3 regions of the Rhizobium sp. NPDC090279 genome follow, and region 2 is predicted to be linked to each of the others. Evidence: predicted binding sites of a transcription regulator. Region 2 holds the regulator's gene; each other region holds the start of a gene.

Region 1 (6,220 bases), on a different contig from region 2:
GCGAAAATTGCGCGGGGATGCGAAGCTGAAGGTTACGGGCGAGGTCGATGACGGCGCGGGCACGTTCACCACTGAACGCGGCGTGCTTCGCAACAAGAAGGGGCCGTACCGCCTGATGTGTCGCTACGAGGTTGTCGCGGGCTCCGGCAAGAAGGACCTCGTCATCGCCTATGTCTGGCACGACGGCACGCACTATAGTCTCGATTCGGATATCGAAGTATGGCCGGATGACTAACGGCGGCCGGTAGCTCGCAAGAGCGAACTACCGCGTGCCAATCTTATGGCTTCGCTATCTATCACGCAGCGTCGAGTGCAGACGCCAGATCGGCGATCAGGTCGTCGGGATGCTCAATCCCGATCGACAGGCGGATCGTCGATTCCAGCACGCCGATACGGTGGCGTACATCCACAGGCACGCCGGAATGTGTCGTGGTTGCCGGATGGGACGCCAGCGATTCCGTGCCGCCGAGGCTGACGGCGAGCTTGAAGATCTGCAGCGCGTTCAGGAATTTGAACGATGCCGGCTGGCCGCCCTTGATGTCGAAGGAGAAGGTGGAGCCTGCACCGCTGCACTGGGCCGCGAAGGTGCGGCCCGTTGGAGATGATGGATCGGTATAGGGCAGATAGTGGATCTGCTCGACCTTCGGATGATCGCGCAGGAAATCGGCCACGGCCCGGGCGTTGCTGTTTGCCCGCTCCATGCGGATCTGCAGCGTTTCCAGTGAGCGGCCGAGCATCCAGCAGGAATGCGGGTCGAGCTGCGTGCCGATCGCGCCGCGCAATGCCTTGACCTGCCTGATGATGGCCTTTGAGCCGAGGGCCGCACCTGCGATCAGGTCCGAATGGCCGCCGACATACTTGGTCAGCGAATAAAGGGAGATGTCCGCACCATGCTCGATCGGTCGCTGGAAGACAGGACCAAGCAGCGTATTGTCGCAAGCGATGATCGGCGTATGTCCCTGCTTCTTGCCGATCGTCTGGGCAGTGCGGCGGATTATCGCGATATCGACCAAGCTATTCGTCGGGTTGGCCGGCGTTTCCACGAGAATGACGGAGACGCGGCCTTTGGACATGGCTTCCTCGGCGCTTGCCATGACGGAGCTTTCACTGACGCCATCGGCGAACCCGACGGCGGCGACGCCAAGATTGAGGAATGTCCTGGCGATCAGCGTTTCCGTGCCGCCGTAGAGCGGTTGGGAATGCAAGATTGCGTCTCCGGGGCGGACGAAGGTGAGAAGGGTGGTGGCGATCGCTGACATCCCCGAGGAAAACAGCGCGCCGCTTTCGGCTTTTTCATAGACAGCGAGACGATCCTCGACGATTTCGCTGTTGGGGTGATTGAAGCGCGAATAGACGAGGCCGACGCCGGTGCCTGCCGGCGGCTCCGTGCGGCCGGAGACGTAATTGAAGAAATCACGTCCGTCCTCGGCCGATTTGAAGACGAAGGTGGAGGTCAGGAAAACAGGCGGCTTGACCGCGCCCTCGGAAAGCTCCGGGTCGTAGCCGTAATTCAGCATCTGGGTTTCGGGATGGAGGGCGTGGTTGCCGATATGCGTTTTCGAGGGATGCGGCGCAGTCATGACGGTCTCCTCAGCCGACGGCACGAATTTTAGATTCGCATCATATTATCAGTTGAGGGGCTGCTTGCCATAGTCTTTGGCAGATGACGGGCCCACCAAGGCGAGCCCGTCCTATCGATATGGTCAGTAGATCTCCGGCACGTACATTTCCGGCGGCACCGGGGTGCGGTGGTAGTCTTCGTGGCGAAGGCGCTCCGGCAGGACGATTTCCGGCTTCGGCACGTTTTCATAGGGAATCTGATTCAGAAGATGAGCGATGCAATTGAGGCGTGCTCTCTTCTTGTCGACGGCGTGGACGACCCACCACGGCGCTTCCGGAATATGCGTGCGCTCCAGCATCTCTTCCTTGGCCTTGGTGTATTCTTCCCAGTGCACCCGGCTCTGCAGGTCCATCGGCGAAAGCTTCCACTGCTTCAGCGGGTCCTGAATGCGCATGTTGAAGCGGAATTCCTGCTCCTCGTCGGTGATCGAGAACCAGTATTTGAGCAGGATGATGCCGGAGCGAACCAGCATCCGCTCGAAATCCGGCACGGAGCGGAAAAACTCTTCCAGCTCATCCGGAGAGCAGAAACCCATGACGCGTTCGACGCCGGCGCGGTTATACCAGCTGCGGTCGAACAGTACCATTTCGCCAGCGGTCGGCAGATGAGCGGTGTAACGCTGGAAATACCACTGATGCCGCTCACGCTCGGTCGGTGCCGGCAATGCGACGACGCGGCAGACGCGTGGATTGAGGCGCTGGGTGACACGCTTGATGGCGCCGCCCTTGCCGGCGGAATCGCGGCCCTCGAACAGCACGACGACCTTGAGCTTCTTGTACTGCACCCAGTCCTGCAGGCGCACCAGCTCATGCTGAAGGCGGAAGAGTTCGCGGAAATAGAGCCGGCGGTCGAGCGTTGCCTCGCCTTCGCTGATAAGGCCTTCCGCAACCAGCTCGTCGAGGCGGTCCTCTTCGAGCTGCAGCTCCAGCTCTTCGTCAAAGCTGTCGACGATCTCATCCTTGATACGGCTGAGCGGGTCCTGGGTCTCTTCGGTCATTGTGCGCCTCCTGCTCTGTTTTCATGTTGATGCTGCAGCCCTGAAGCCGCAGAAAGCCGGCACGCTGCTCATGCACGTGCCGGCTGTGGCTTTGACATTATTCGGCGGTCCAGCCGCCGTCGACGGAAAGCGTCGTGCCGGTAATTTGCTTCGCGGCGTCGCCGCACAGGAAGACGGCGATGGCGGCCACTTCGTCGACGGTCACGAATTCCTTCGTCGGCTGGGCGGCCAGCAACACATCGTGCTTGACCTGCTCTTCCGTCATGTTGCGTGCCTTCATCGTCTCGGGGATCTGCTTTTCGACCAGCGGCGTCCAGACATAGCCAGGCGCGATGGAATTGACGGTCACGCCGTTCTGCGCGGTTTCGAGGGCGATGGTCTTGGTCAGGCCGGTAATGCCGTGCTTGGCGGAGACATAGGCCGATTTGAAGGGGGAGGCGACCAGCGCGTGCGCCGAGGATGTGTTGATGATGCGGCCCCATTTGCGCGCCTTCATGCCGGGAATGGCCGCCTTGATGGCATAGAAAGCGGCCAGCAGGTTGATGCGGATGATCGCTTCCCACTTGTCATCGGGAAATTCCTCGATCGGCGCGACAAACTGGATGCCGGCATTGTTGACGAGAATATCGAGGCTGCCGAAGGCTTCCTCGGCTTCGCGCACCATTGATGTCACTTCCTCGCCGTTCATCATATTGGCGCCGGAGTAACGGCACTTCACGCCGAAGTCGGCTTCGATGGCTGCGCGTTCCTTTTCGATCGCATCGGCATCGCCGAGGCCGTTGATCGTCACATTCGCGCCCTCGGCGGCAAAGGCGCGGGCAATCGCCAGCCCGATACCGCTCGTCGAACCGGTGACCAGCGCATTCTTCGAAGTCAACGAACCCATTATGCTACTCCCGCAATCGCTATGACATGGTTGGATAAAGGGAAATGCTCAAGATGAGCGCACACTGCCAGCCTCGTATGTCGCTTTGATTACAGTGGCGGTCAGGCCCCGCGCCGCAACCGTCCGGCGCCTGACACTTCATTGTCATGCAACCGTGCAAATTTCCGCAATGGTGCCCGGCGATTTTCTCTAGCGACGGAAAATATGATGAAGGTCGAAGACATTCTCAAACATGCCTATGCAATGCCGCTGACCAATCCCTCCTATCCCCCAGGACCCTACAGGTTCTTCGATCGAGAATACATCATCATTACCTACCGCACGACACGCGAGGCCCTTGAGGCCGTCGTGCCCGCGCCGCTCGAGATCGACGAGCCGCTGGTAAAGTATGAATTCATCCGCATGCCCGATTCCACCGGCTTCGGCGACTATACCGAGACCGGACAGGTCATCCCGGTGACATATCGCGGACAAAAGGGTGGTTATGTCCACTCTATGTATCTCGATGACGATGCGCCGATCACCGGTGGCCGTGAAATCTGGGGCTTTCCGAAGAAGCTTGCCAGTCCGAAGATCGTCAACGAGGGCGAAGTCATCGTTGGTACGCTGCATTATGGCAGCGTCCTCTGCGCCACCGGAACGATGGGCTACAAGCACAAGCCGGTCGATCAAGGACCGCTTTTGTCCGCTCTGTCGGAGCCGAATTTCCTGATCAAGATCGTGCCGCATGTCGATGCAACGCCCCGCATCTGCGAGCTGGTGCGCTATTATTTGACCGATATCACCATCAAGGAAGCCTGGACCTCGCCTGCCGCCCTCGATCTGAGGCCACACGTCATGGCCGATGTCGCGCGGCTGCCCGTTCTCGAAGTGGTTTCCGCCGTTCATTTCACTGCCGATTTGACCCTCGGCCTTGGCGAAGTCGTTCACGACTACCTCGCCGAGCGCCGATAGCCAAAGGCTCTATTTTCTTTTCATGCTGGAGACGGACCGTGCTCGAACGAAACACCAAGGCCGCAGCCCCGACTATCCCGGAAATTGCCGCTCAATATGATCGTGTCGCCCTGGTATTCCAGGGCGGCGGCGCCCTCGGCGCCTATCAGGCCGGCGTCTACCAGGCGCTTGCCGAGGCCGGATGCGAGCCCACCTGGCTGTCGGGCGTCTCGATCGGCGCGGTCAACGCCGCGATCATTGCCGGTAACGAACCGAGCCGGCGGCTGCAGCGTTTGGAGCAATTCTGGCAGATCATCTCAGGCCGCAAGATCTGGGCCTACACGCCGGAAGGCGATTTCTTCCGTGATATCCGCAACCGCACGAGTTCATGGATGACCATGACGATGGGGCAGCCCGGCTTCTTCAAACCGCGCTTTCCCAATCCCTGGCTCGAGCTGCCGGGTGCCGAAGGTGCGACCAGCTTCTACGATTCCGCCGAGCTGAAGAAGACGCTGGAAATGCTGATCGACTTCGACGTGCTGAATGATGGCAAGAAGCGCTTCAGTGTCGGCGCGGTCAACGTCAGAACCGGCAATTTCGTCTATTTCGACACCGACAATATCTGGATTGGCCCTGAGCACATCATGGCAAGCGGCGCCCTGCCGCCCGCCTTGCCGTCCATCCGCATCGAAGGCGAATATTATTGGGATGGCGGCATCGTCTCCAACACGCCGCTGCAATATCTGCTCGATCAGGAAGAAGACCGCAGCTCGCTCGTGTTCCAGGTGGATCTCTTCAGCGCGCGTGGCGTCCTGCCGCGCAGCATGCCGGACGTGCTGTCGCGTCATAAGGACATCATGTATTCGAGCCGCACGCGGCAGAACACCGACAACTTCAAGCGCATTCACGGGCTGAAAATGAAGCTCTTGAGCGCGCTGAAGCGTGTTCCGAAGGATCAGCTGACCCCCGCAGAGGAAGAGCTGATCGCCGACTATTCCGACGCCGGCGTGGTCAACATCGTGCATCTGATCTATCAGCACAAGAATTACGAAGGCCACGCCAAGGACTATGAATTCTCCGGCACCTCGATGCGCGAACATTGGGACATGGGGCTCGAGGATACCAAGCGCACGCTGCGTCATTCCGAATGGCTGCTGCCGCCCTTCACCGACGATGGCGTCGCCATCCACGATCTGCACCGCGAAGATCCGGTCTGAGGCAGCCAAGCTGCAACCCGATTGTACCAAATTGCCGGCCGGGCTTTCGCTCCGCCGGCACAATTTTTGACTGGGCTCGCAAAACTCCCCGACGCGGCAAGCTATCCCTGCTTGAGCCGGTGCCGGTGGGCTGCCTGCTTGGCGCGATTGCCGCACATTGCCATACTGCACCAGCGTCTGCGGTGGCCGCGCGTGTGGTCGACGAAAAGCAGGGTGCAAGCATGACCTTCGCACGCCTTCACATCGGAGAAATCCTCCGCGCAGACGAAGTGTCCCAGCGCTTCGCCGATCGGTAACAGCAGCGACTCCGGCGAGCGCCATTTCCGCATCGACTGAAAGCCGAGCCCCTCGTCCTTGTCCGATTGTGCTGCGACGATCCGACCGAAGCCTTCGTCGCGTTCCAGCAGGCGGTTCAGAGGCTCCAGTTCGTTCACGGCATCCGTTGTCAGCGGCGATCCCTTGCGGGCAAGCACGAAGCTTCTGAACCATTCGCGCAGGCTTCTGGCCTGATCGGCGACCTTGTCGAGTTCGCCGGGAAGCGCCTGCTCGCGCATGGTAGCCAGTAT
Region 2 (6,220 bases):
CGGCGGCCTGCGCACTATTGATGTTTTGCACCGCGATGTCAACAAAACTGCCGTTTTGGCAGGTGCGAGAAAGCGCTTGCGGGCAAAAGGGATAGGTTCGGCGGCGGCTATTGCAGAAATGCCACGCCGGGACAGCAAGTTGGGGAAAACCTCGAAATCGATTCCTCAAGATTCCCGCGACTCTTGTCACGGAGTCAGCCTCACACTAGGTTAAAAAGCAATTGCTAGACTGCATGCGGCGGAACTAGTCACCACAATTTTAGAGCGTTTCGCGCCTCGACCCCATACGAGGCAATGGTGAGGGATTCTGCCATCGGAAACGCGACAGCGGAGACAGGGCATGAATTGGACAGACGAACGCGTCGAGAAGCTGAAAAAGCTATGGTCCGAAGGGTTGAGCGCCAGCCAGATCGCTGCGCAGCTTGGTGGCGTGAGCCGTAACGCCGTCATCGGCAAGGTGCATCGCCTGAACCTTCCCGGCCGAGCGAAGGCGGGCGGCACGGCAACCGCAGCACGCACGCCGAAGCGCAGCGCCGCAGCTCCCCGCGCAGCGAGCTATGGAACGCGTGTTGCAACCCGCACCGTGGTCACCCGCCAGCAGGGCGCAACCATGCTGAGGGAAGAAGTCGAGATCGATGCCGTCAACGAGATCCAGTATCGCCCGGCCACCAATGTCGTCGTCCCGATCTCCCGGCGCCTCGGCCTGACGGAACTGACCGAGCGCACCTGCAAGTGGCCGGTCGGCGATCCCTTGAAGGACGATTTCCACTTCTGCGGCAACGAGAGCCCAGATGCATCGCCCTATTGCGGCTACCATCAGCGCCTGGCCTATCAGCCGGTGCATGAGCGGCGTCGGCCGGCGCAACCGCGCGGCTGAGATGCCCCATAATTGAGGTAAAGAAACGGGCCCTTTGGGGCCCGTTTTCTGTTTCCGCCGCTATGTTGAGTGCCTGATCGGGTATTCCCGCTCAGGCCTCCATGGAGTAGCCCGCGCCGCGAACGGTGCGGATGACATCCTGCATATTGGAGAAGTTGAGCGCCTTGCGCAGGCGGCCGACATGGACGTCGACAGTACGTTCGTCGACATAGATATCGTGTCCCCAAACGCCGTCGAGCAGCTGCGAACGCGAGAAGACACGGCCCGGCGAGGACATCAGGAATTCCAGCAGGCGGAATTCCGTCGGCCCCAACCGCACTTCGCGGCTCTTGCGGTGAACGCGATGGGTCTCGCGGTCGAGCTCGATATCGCCACAACGAAGCACCGTGGAGAGAACCTCCGGACGGGCGCGCCGCAGCATCGCCTTGACGCGAGCCATCAGCTCCGGCGTCGAGAACGGCTTGACGACGTAGTCGTCCGCGCCGGTGGAAAGACCACGCACGCGCTCGCTCTCCTCGCCGCGGGCCGTCAGCATGATGATCGGCAGCCGCTCCGTCTCCGGCCGCATACGCAGCCGGCGGCAGAGCTCGATGCCGGATACACCGGGGAGCATCCAGTCGAGGATCAGAAGGTCGGGGATGCGCTCCTGGAGACGCAGCTCGGCCTCATCGCCTCTGAGGATCGTATCGACCTCGAAGCCTTCGGCCTCGAGATTGTAGCGCAGCAGAACGCTGAGCGCTTCCTCGTCTTCTACAACAGCAACTCTCGGAACCATGCGCCTATGGTCTCCTTTCTTCGCTTCCAGATTATTCCGTCACTGCGCCGACGGTGTTGGCGGTATCGTCTTTCGGGCGCTCGCCTTCCGGCTGGGCACCGGTCGCCATGTAATAGATCGTCTCGGCGATGTTGGTGGCATGGTCGCCGATGCGCTCGATGTTCTTGGCGCAGAAGAGAAGATGCGTGCAGGTGGTGATGTTGCGCGGATCTTCCATCATGTAGGTCAGCATCTCGCGGAACAGCGAGGTGTACATCGCGTCGATTTCCTCGTCGCGTTCGCGGATCGACACGGCCTTGTCCGGCGAGCGGGTGGCGTAGACGTCGAGGACTTCTTTGAGCTGGCTCAGCGCCAGTTCGGACAGGTGTTCGATGCCGCGGGCGAGACGACGGGGAACACCGGTGCCCTGCACGGCGATGACGCGCTTGGCGGTGTTCTTGCCGAGATCGCCGACGCGCTCCAGATCGGAGGCGATGCGGATCGAGCCCATGATCTCGCGCAGGTCGGCCGCCATCGGCTGACGACGAGCGATGGTGACGATCGCCTTGTCGCCGACTTCGCGCTCGGCATGGTCGAGAACGACGTCGTCGGAGATGACCTTCTGGGCGAGGCCGGTATCGCTGTTGACCAGCGCGCGGACGCTGTCGCTGACCATCTGCTCGGCCAGACCGCCCATTTCAGCAATGCGGCGCGTCAGGAACTTCAGGTCTTCGTCATAGGCAGAGAGAATGTGAGTGGAGACCATTTTTCTATCCTCAAGGTAAACTGTGTGAAAGGAGCCGCGCGCCTGACATCATCAACCAAAACGGCCCATGATGTAATCCTGCGTGCGGAAATCGTCGGGATTGGTGAACATCTTATCGGTGTCGTTCTCCTCAACCAGATGGCCGAGATGGAACATTGCGGTGCGTTGCGAGACGCGGGCTGCCTGCTGCATGGAATGCGTCACGATGACGATCGTGAAATTTTCCCGCAGCTCATGGATAAGGTCTTCGACCTTGGCGGTTGCGATCGGATCGAGCGCCGAACAGGGCTCGTCCATCAGGATGACCTCGGGGCTGACGGCAACGGCGCGGGCGATGCACAGGCGCTGCTGCTGACCACCCGACAGGCTCGTGCCGGCATCGTGGAGGCGATCCCGGACTTCGCCCCAAAGGCCTGCCTTCTGCAGGCTGGTCTCGACGATATGATCGAGATCGGCCTTGGAGCGATGCAGGCCATGGATACGAGGCCCGTAGGCGACATTCTCGTAGATCGACTTCGGAAACGGATTGGGCTTCTGGAAGACCATGCCCACCCGAGCGCGCAATTCCACGACATCGATGCTGTTGTCGTAGACATCCCGATCGTCGAGCGTGATCTTGCCGGTAACCCGGCACGTCTCGATCGTATCGTTCATGCGGTTGAGGCAACGCAGGAAGGTAGACTTGCCGCAGCCGGACGGGCCGATGAGCGCCGTGACCGTGTTGGCGCGGATCTTCAGATTGACGTCGAAGAGCGCGCGCTTGTCGCCGTAAAAGACCGAAACGTCCTGGCCGATCATCTTGTAGGGGATCGTCATCATCTTCTTGGTCAATGCTCTTTCGCTTGCGGCTTCCGTCATCATGTTCATTTGATGGCCCTCCCCTACCAGCGCCGTTCGAAGCGGCGGCGCAGCAGGATGGCGCCGATATTCATCGCGACGAGGAAGAAGAGCAGGACGATGATGGCCCCCGACGTCCTTTCGACGAAGGCACGCTCGGCTTCGCTCGCCCACATGTAGATCTGCACCGGCAGCGCGGTCGAAGGATCGAGCGGCGATGCTGGATAGTTGGCGACGAAGGCGACCATGCCGATCAAGAGCAGCGGCGCCGTCTCGCCGAGCGCATGAGCAAGGCCGAGGATCGTGCCCGTCAGGATGCCGGGCATGGCGAGCGGCAGCACATGATGGAAGACCATCTGCATGCGCGACGCGCCGAGCCCGAGGGCGGCACTGCGGATCGACGGCGGCACGGCCCGCAGCGCCGAGCGGGTGGCGATGATGATCATCGGCAGCGTCATCAGGCTGAGCACCAGCCCGCCGACCAGCGAGGCCGAGCGCGGCAGACCCATCATGTTGATGAAGACCGAGAGGCCCAGCAGGCCGTAGACGATCGAGGGCACCGCGGCGAGGTTGTTGATGTTGACCTCGATCAGATCCGTCAGCCGGTTCTTCGGCGCGAACTCCTCCAGATAGATCGACGCCGCAACGCCGACCGGCAAGGCGAGCACGAGCACGGTCAGCATCAGATAGAGCGAGCCGATCAACGCGACACCGAGACCGGCGGCTTCGGGCCGGCTCGAATTGCCCGACACGAAGAGGCCGCTGTTGAAGGCCTTGTACAGCGCGCCGCTATCGCCGAGCTGCTTCATCCAGGCGACCTGCCGGTCGGATACCTTGCGGTCCTTTTCGTCGACGGTCAGATCGATCTGCCCCTTGTTGGCGGAATCGATGTTGGCGCTGGCGAGAAAAGTGACGTTCTGCGTCGTCCCCATGATCGAAGGGTTGGCGACGACCCTGTCGCGCAACGCGACCCTTGCCCCCTCCGATACCATCGCCGTCGCCTCGCGAACGAGCGCTCGGTTGGCCGGATCGATACCGAGCACCTTCACCAGCGCGTCGCGCACCAGAAGCGGATAGTTGGCTGCTATCAGCACCTGCGGATCGCTTATGCGCTTGCCTGCGGGGTCAATCACCTTCTCGGTGAATTCGATCGGCAAGGTGATCGAGGTCTGAACGAAGGCGGTATAGCCCGTGCGGACCACGGTCGAGACCAGGATGGCGAGGAAGACGAGGCCGAAGATGACGGCGGTGATGCCATAGGCACGAAAGCGGCGCTCGGCGGCATAGCGCCTGGCGATGCCGATATCGCGGCGCGCAAGCGTGCCCGGCGTCAGGCCGCGCGGCGTGTTCGGCGCAGAGGACGATACGACGTCGCTCATTCGTACTGCTCCCTGTAGCGGCGGACGATGTAGAGCGCATAGACGTTGAGGCACAGCGTCAGGCAGAACAGCGTGATGCCGAGCGCGAAGGCGACGAGCGTCTGTGGCGAGGTGAATTCCAGATCGCCGGTCAACTGGTTGACGATCTTCACGGTGACTGTCGTCATCGGCTCGAAGGGATCGAACTGCATGCGCGCGGCGACGCCTGCCGCCAGCACCACGATCATCGTTTCGCCGATCGCCCGCGACGCGGTCATCAGAAGCGCGCCGACAATGCCTGGAAGGGCTGCCGGCAGCAGTACGCGCTTGACCGTTTCGGAACGCGTGGCGCCGAGGCCGAGCGAGCCGTCGCGAAGCGAGCGTGGCACGGCCATGATGATATCGTCCGACAGCGACGAAACGTAAGGGATGAGCATCACGCCCATGACGAAGCCGGCCGTCAAGACGCTCTGCGCCTCGATGAAGCTTCGATAGTTTCCGGTCATCAGGCCATCGATCTCGGCGGAGATATCGCGCAGGAAGGGGCCGACGGTGACGAGGGCGAAGAAGCCGTAGACGATCGTCGGAATGCCGGCCAGAACCTCCAGCATCGGCTTGGCGATGGAGCGCACGCGCGCCGAGGCATATTCGGCCATGTAGATCGCCGCGAACAGGCCGATGGGCACGGCAAAGAGCATGGCGACGAGACCGATATAGATGGTGCCCGCCAGCAGCGGGATCAGGCCGAAGGTGCCCGAGGTCTGCGAGCCGGCGCCGGCGAAGCGCGGGTCCCACACGGTTCCGAAGAAAAACTCGCTGGCAGGCACCATGCTGAAGAAGTGCGCCGCTTCCGACAGCATGGAAACGACGATTCCGACCGTCGTCAGCACGGCGATGGAGGAGGCGACGACCAGCGCGCCGAGAATGACCTGCTCGACGCGATTGCGGGCGCGAAAGCGCGGCGCGATGGCCCGCAGGCCGTAGGCGGCACACAGCAGCGATACGATGATAGCCGTCGCCGACATGACGATCCGGCTCACTTCGCGCATGCCGTTATACTTGTTAGCGGCATCGATCATATAGCCCGTGGGACGAACGGCGAGGGGGACGCCCTTCTGTGCCAAGAGCAATTGCAGATCGGCCTTGCCGCCATCGACATCGGCAAGCTCCTGGCTATCGAGCATGCGCATGCCGTGGGCGATGCTGCGCACCATGCCATAGCTGAGATTGAGTTCGGCCGGCGGCAGAGACTGAACCTCCTCCGGAAAGGATCTGGTCACCAGGCGATCGATGACGATGGGACTGACAATCAGCCAGGTGCAGACGAGCGCCAAAGCCGGAAGCACCGCCCAAATGGCGGCATAGGCGCCGTGATAGCCGAGCCGGGAATGCATGGAGGAAGACCTGCCGCCCGACAACGCAGCAGCCCTCACCCGCCCCAGCACGAAGGCGGAGGCGCCGAAGACCGACAAGCAGAGCAGCAGTAGCGATACACTCATTCCCATTCCCCGGCGAACGCCGGCGCAGCAGCAAGCCGCGCCGGTGTCCAATCCTTACGCACTCACATGATCTTCCCGTTCGCGAAGTCCTTGCGGATCTGGTCGCGCTCCGCATCCGGCGCCGGCACG
Region 3 (6,220 bases), 410 kb from region 2:
GCCTTCGCCTCCAACGGTTCATCATCCGGAAAGCAACCGTTTCGATTGGCTTGCGTCGCGCCATGGCAAATCCAGCTCAAACGCGTTTTCATAAGATCCCCCAACTCCATCCCCTGCCGCGCTCTTGTCGCGATTTCACATCGCAGTGGCGCTTGATTGACAACTATCTTTACAGATAGATATAAACTTGCACTTGCGGGTGTGGAAGCCGGTGGAATCCCGGCGCGGTCGCGCCACTGTAATCGATGACGGAAGCTTCGCCCTCGAAAGCCAGACCCTTCCCGCAAGAACCCTTCCGCAAATGGAACGCGCTTTTCTTAAAAAGGGAAATACAATGTCCGACACCACTTTCGCCCCATCCACGGTTCCGCAGCCAATTCCGCTCGGCCAGATCCTGCCCTGGGCCATTTTCGCCGGCCTGCTGATGCTGCTCGCCATCTATTTCATCGGCGCAGAAGAAGGCGCGACCTCGCTGATCTCGGGCATGTATGTGCATGAATTCGTGCATGACGGCCGCCACCTGCTCGGCTTCCCCTGCCACTAAGGGAGCACGCACATGGTTGGACGTCTTTTGCTCCGCGGCATGATCGTCGGGGCCCTTGCCGGCATTCTCATTTTTGCCTTCGCCCACACTTTCGGCGAACCGCTGGTCGATTGGGCCATCGGCTTTGAAGAAAAGGCCGCGCAGGCCGCCGGCGAAGCGCCGGAGCCGGAAATCGTCAGCCGCGCCACGCAGGCGGGCATTGGCCTCTTCACCGGCATCATGGTCTTTTCGACGGCGATCGGCGGATTGTTCGCGCTGGTCTTCTCCTTCGTCTATGGCCGCGTCAGCCCGCTCGGCGCGCGCAGCACCGCGGCGCTGCTTGCAATCGCCGCCTTCGTGACGATTTCGCTCGTGCCCGACATCAAATATCCGGCAAACCCGCCGGCCGTCGGCAACCCCGACACGATCGGCGCAAGAACAGAACTGTTCTTCATCATGATCGTCGCCTCCATCGTCGCCATGATCGTCGCCGTGGGCTTCGGCCGCCGGCTGGCGGCACGATATGGTTCGTGGAACAGTGCGATCATTGCCGGCATCGGCTACATCGTCTTCATCGCATTGATCCAATACCTGCTTCCCCCAATCAACGAAGTGCCGGAGCAATTCTCGGCTGTCGTGCTCTGGCGCTTCCGCCTCACCTCGATCGGCATGCATGTCATCCTCTGGACGACGCTCGGGCTTGCCTTCGGAGCCTGGGCGGAACGCCAGCTGCCGCAGCCGCGCTACGGCAACGCAGCCACCCCGCGCCGCGCTTAGTATGATAAATAGCTCGCATCCCGCGCATGGCAACATGCGCGGGAGACGCCGGCATTCACGCGGCGTCTTGCTTACAGTCTTCTGCCTCATGTTTTCAGGCTGGCCGATTGCGGTTGCCGCGCATGGCGGCGGCTCCTCTGGAAGCCAGGCCGGCATCCCGATCCCAAGCCTCACCCATGGCGAAATGGCTGTGATCGCGCCCTACTACGGGCGGATCATATCGCTTGCCGAGGGTGCGTCTGATACCGACGAAACCTTCCGCCGCATCTTGAACTTCGCGCAGATCCAGCGTGCCTATTGCCTATGGGGCTTGATGCCGGGCAGCGTCAGCGACGAGGAAAGCCCGTTCAACGAATGCTCGCACGCCTATCTCGCAGCGGCGAAGGCGGTGCTGCTACAGATGCGGGCGATGAAAGAGGAAAAGGCGCCGGTCAACGACCTCGTCTCGGATATCGACGCGACACTGGTACGCAACAATCTCTCGCTGGTTCTGTGCAAGTTCAGCGCAGAGAACTTCAATACGGCCGATCTCATCCGGCCGAAGCTTGCCGATATCGTGCTTCATGCGAAAAGCCTCGCTGCAATTTTATCAGCCAGCCTGCTCGCCCTTGCCGCACTATGGCTCGGGGCACGCGCGTTACGGCCCCAAATCCATCCTTAGAGCATTTCCAGGAAAAGTGCGCAGCGGTTTTCCATCCGGAATGCGTAAGAAAACAAGAGGATAGAGCATTCTCGCGATTCAAAGAAAAGCGGAAATGCTCTAGACAAGACACCGCCGCAAGGTGCGGCGGTGTCTCTGATCTTACCAGTAGCGCGGGCGATCGCGCCAGCGGTCATCACGCCAGCGGTCATCGCGCCAACCGTCACGGTGATGGCGATGGCCGTACCAGCCCCATGGCGGCGGCGGTGGCGGCCTGTAGTAGCCTCGCGGCGGACCCCAGCGGTTCGGGCGGCAATCGCCCCAGCGCGTCAGGTGCCTGCCACGGCCGCAGGCATAGTCAACTTTCACGATCGGCACTGAGGCCGCTGTCCCAACGGCTGGGATAGGCATTGCCTCTGCCGAAGATACAACCAGGCTGCCGAACAAGGCAGCGATGGCAATCACGGACGATCTCATTTTGATGGCCCTCTATCCAAGTCCCTTACATCAGGGATTTAACCCCCCGAGGTATGAACGCTGGCTGAACCGAAAAAGGCCTTTTGGCGGCGAAATTAGGATGGGTCCAGGCTTATGCCGGCGGCCGAAAAAGCTGGCATTGCCAGGTATTTGCAGGCCTCCGCAACCTACTCGCGCGTCACGAGAGTTTCATGAACGAGGCTTACACCAGCAATATCAATTGCCATAAAGGAGTTTGGGATGGTCGACCTCGTTTCAAACAATGCGGAGGGCGGCAATGCCGATCATCCGATTCACGGCGCAGGCGGCTCGGCAAAGTGGTTTCTGCCGATCTTCGGCGTCATTGTTCTGGGCGGCCTCGTCTATGTCGGTTATGCCCTTGGCAGCGATCTTGCTGAAGCCGCTGCTGTTCCGTGGATCTTGCTCGGTCTGGCGCTGCTGATCGCTCTCGGCTTCGAATTCGTCAACGGCTTCCACGACACGGCCAATGCTGTGGCAACCGTCATCTACACCCGCTCGCTACCGGCCGAATTCGCCGTCATCTGGTCCGGCTTCTTCAACTTCCTCGGGGTGCTGACCTCGTCCGGCGCCGTCGCCTTCGGTATCCTGGCGCTGCTGCCGGTGGAGCTGATCCTGCAGGTCGGCTCCGGCTCCGGTCTGGCGATGGTCTTCGCCCTTTTGACCGCCGCCATCATCTGGAACCTCGGAACCTGGTATCTCGGTCTGCCGGCCTCAAGCTCGCACACGCTCGTCGGCTCGATCATCGGCGTCGGCCTTGCCAACCAGTTCCTGGCGCCTGCCGGCTCCGCCACCAGCGGCGTCGACTGGTCGCAGGCAAGCAGTGTCGGCATGTCGCTGCTGTTGTCACCGATCATCGGCTTCGGCGCGGCCGCGTTGCTGCTGCTGGTCGCCAAGGTGCTGATCCGCAACAAGGCGCTTTATGAAGCCCCGAAGGGCAATGCGCCGCCGCCACCCTGGATTCGCGGCCTGCTGATCTTCACCTGCACAGGCGTCAGCTTTGCCCACGGCTCGAATGACGGCCAGAAGGGCATGGGCCTGATCATGCTCATCCTCATCGGTCTTGTCCCGACCGCCTTCGCGCTGAACAAGACGCCCGACATCAACTATCTCGAGGCCTACAAGGCCGCCTCGGCACAGGTCGAGACGGTACTCGGCAAATATGTGAAGCCGGGCGTTGCGACGCCTGCCGATCCCAAGGCTGCCGTCAGCGATGCCGTCAAGACCAAGACCTGGACGGATGCGACGACGCCGGCTCTGCAGGCTTATATCCATGCAACCAGCGCCGAGATCGCCGCCTATCCGAGCGTCGAGAAGCTGCCGAACGGCCTCGTCAGCAACGTTCGCAACGACATCTATCTGATCGGTGAATCGCTGAAGCTGATCGACAAGCAGAAACTGCTGCCGATGAGCGCCGACGACCTGAAGGCCGTCACCAACTATCATGCCGCCGTCGATCATGCGACCAAGTTCATCCCGCTCTGGGTGAAGGTCGCAGTCGCCCTGGCACTCGGCCTCGGCACCATGGTCGGCTGGAAGCGCATCGTCGTCACCGTCGGCGAAAAGATCGGCAAGACGCACCTGACCTATGGTCAGGGTGCAGCCGCCGAAGTGGTCGCCATGCTGACGATCGGTGCGGCCGACCATCTCGGCCTGCCGGTTTCGACCACGCACGTGCTGTCCTCCGGTGTGGCCGGCACCATGGCGGCCAACGGCTCCGGCCTGCAATGGTCGACCGTGCGCAACATGCTGATGGCCTGGATACTGACGCTGCCGGCCTCGATCGCGCTTGCCTTCGTGCTCTTCGTCGTGCTGCGTCAGGTCTTCTGATCGGTCACTGATCGCGACTTTGGAAAGCCCCGAATAAAATGGCGCCCCTTGCAGGGCGCCATTTTATTGGCAGCGCTCCGCCGAGAGACGCAGCCCACGGCAGGCGCCGCGAAACGCGCACGCATCCATTCGCGAATACCCGCTCGAACTCCCGCAGGGCGTCGAAGCCTTGTCCGTCAACAACGCGGAATGCGCCCGTTTCCGAATTGCTTCAGCGGACGCCTTCCCTCTTGTTGCCGTTCGCACCGAGGCCGGAAATCTTGGCGAGCTCCGAGCGACGGTTGGCGTAGTTCTGCGCAACCATCGGATAGTTGGGAGCAAGCCCCCACTTTTGCCTGTATTCCTCGGGCGTCAGGCCATAATGCACACGCAAATGGCGCTTCAGCGTCTTGAAGCGTTTGCCGTCTTCGAGGCAGACGATGTAATCGCTGGTTATCGATTTCTTCAAATCCACCGCCGGCACCAGATTGCTGCGCTCGACGATCGCAGCCGACCCATCCAATGTTTGCAGCGCCTCGTGGATATCCTTGATCAGCCTTGGAAGACTGTGAACGGGCATGGCATTGTGGCTGACATAGGCCGAAACGATCTTCACGCAGCCGTCGAACAAGGAATGCATCTTCGATGGGACGGGGTCTTTTCTCTCGCTGAAAGAATCCATGATCTTTTCCCGGATCTCATTTGGTTCCTCGTGCGCCGCCCCGCTCGAATTACATCATGCGCGATAGCCGTGGCCGGACATCGCGCCGTTTCGATTTGCGCCCTGTTCCAGGAGCGCGATCCCGGTTTTAGTAACCGGGGCATAATGCGTCCGCATAAAATGCGCCCGCAATCACAGCCGGTAGCTTTTCGCTCCGTATCCGGTCTCCGCAGCAGTCTGCGGCAGTTCGCCCGCCGGGTCCGAAAAATAGACCGCCAGCTTGTTGCAAAGGGTGACGAGCGGCATGCCGAGCATGAACGCCGTATGGGTAGGATCTCCGTCGCAATGATGCAGCGTCTGGAGAATGAGCTTGCGCTCGACATCCTGCATCGTCTGGCCGACAAGACTGCCGACGGCGGCATCGACGGCTTCCAACGGCAGGCCACCGTCGCCGAGATGAAGCGCGATCTCCTCAATCAACCTCTTCTCACTCGCGGTGACGATGACGATGTCATCGGCACTGCCGCCCAATTCGCAGAAGACATAAAGACCGGTTTCAGCGTCTATGGTCACTCGGCCGGCCGTTTCGGCTGCCTGATCGCAAATAAGGACATGCGGGTCAGCCCCGCCGACAAATGTGGCGGACAGCTCCAAGGCATCGCCAGAGAAGACGATGCGAAGCCGGCTGACCAAGGCGCGCAGCAACGTCTTCGTCTTGAGTTCGCTCGCCGCCCGGGCCGCCGAAATCTGATAGGCCGATGTGAAAGCCGGTTGCTTCATCATGGCATCACCTGCAAGGCCGGAACGACAAAGCTCGGCGAACGAACAGCCGATATATGCCATGCACTGCGATTGAAGTTTGCAGTCATGCCCGGCAGGAAAACGGCAGGAATGCTCATTCCACCCCCCGCAAGACGGCTTTGTGCTTGTGGCGCCGAAGCTGGGCCAGGGAGACCGGCTTCGACAGCAGGAAACCCTGCATATGCGTCGCACCCGCCTCCCGCGCCGCTTCAAGCTGGGAGTTGGTTTCAATGCCCTCGACGACGACACAGGGAGCAAAACAGGCTGCAAAACCGACGAGATGGGAGAGGCTATCGCTTCCGTCCCGGCCACGCCTGTTATCCCATACAAAGGCTGCATCGATCTTGACGATATCGGTGGCCAGCTGCAACAGCGATGCCGGCGTGGCGAAACCGGAGCCGAAATCGTCAATCGCGATACGGCAGCCGAGAGCACGGATCATCTTCATGCGCTCGATGGATGCCCCGACAACAGGATAGCTTTCGGTGACTTCGATGATAAGCCTTGGAGCAAG

Evidence for each region. The regulator PhoB, encoded in region 2, activates phosphate uptake and scavenging genes when phosphate is short. The targets are predictions, from matches to a motif close to TGTCATNNANCTGTCAT.
Region 1: a site for PhoB is predicted at 3,582-3,598, ahead of ACIQWP_RS01840 (acetoacetate decarboxylase). Genes of this name have one in related genera too.
Region 3: a site for PhoB is predicted at 2,594-2,610, ahead of ACIQWP_RS07985 (inorganic phosphate transporter). Genes of this name have one in related genera too.

The regions. Positions count from the first base shown of each region.
Region 1 is NZ_JBIVYI010000001.1:399,337-405,556, forward strand. It holds gene ACIQWP_RS01820 (hypothetical protein) at 1-235, shown strand, start outside; gene ACIQWP_RS01825 (cystathionine gamma-synthase family protein) at 297-1,580, opposite strand; gene ppk2 (polyphosphate kinase 2) at 1,704-2,618, opposite strand; gene ACIQWP_RS01835 (3-hydroxybutyrate dehydrogenase) at 2,716-3,504, opposite strand; gene ACIQWP_RS01840 (acetoacetate decarboxylase) at 3,712-4,458, shown strand; gene ACIQWP_RS01845 (DUF3734 domain-containing protein) at 4,497-5,654, shown strand; gene ACIQWP_RS01850 (CGNR zinc finger domain-containing protein) at 5,756-6,220, opposite strand, start outside.
Region 2 is NZ_JBIVYI010000003.1:421,812-428,031, reverse strand. It holds gene ACIQWP_RS10095 (GcrA family cell cycle regulator) at 341-877, shown strand; gene phoB (phosphate regulon transcriptional regulator PhoB) at 969-1,652, opposite strand; gene phoU (phosphate signaling complex protein PhoU) at 1,684-2,397, opposite strand; gene pstB (phosphate ABC transporter ATP-binding protein PstB) at 2,449-3,264, opposite strand; gene pstA (phosphate ABC transporter permease PstA) at 3,279-4,613, opposite strand; gene pstC (phosphate ABC transporter permease subunit PstC) at 4,610-6,091, opposite strand; gene ACIQWP_RS10065 (substrate-binding domain-containing protein) at 6,154-6,220, opposite strand, start outside.
Region 3 is NZ_JBIVYI010000003.1:8,467-14,686, reverse strand. It holds gene ACIQWP_RS08010 (histidine phosphatase family protein) at 1-92, opposite strand, end outside; cobalamin riboswitch at 204-276, shown strand; gene ACIQWP_RS08005 (CbtB domain-containing protein) at 335-544, shown strand; gene ACIQWP_RS08000 (CbtA family protein) at 557-1,300, shown strand; gene ACIQWP_RS07995 (hypothetical protein) at 1,335-1,961, shown strand; gene ACIQWP_RS07990 (GCG_CRPN prefix-to-repeats domain-containing protein) at 2,103-2,417, opposite strand; gene ACIQWP_RS07985 (inorganic phosphate transporter) at 2,658-4,265, shown strand; gene ACIQWP_RS07980 (MucR family transcriptional regulator) at 4,477-4,926, opposite strand; gene ACIQWP_RS07975 (helix-turn-helix domain-containing protein) at 5,098-5,688, opposite strand; gene ACIQWP_RS07970 (EAL domain-containing protein) at 5,801-6,220, opposite strand, start outside.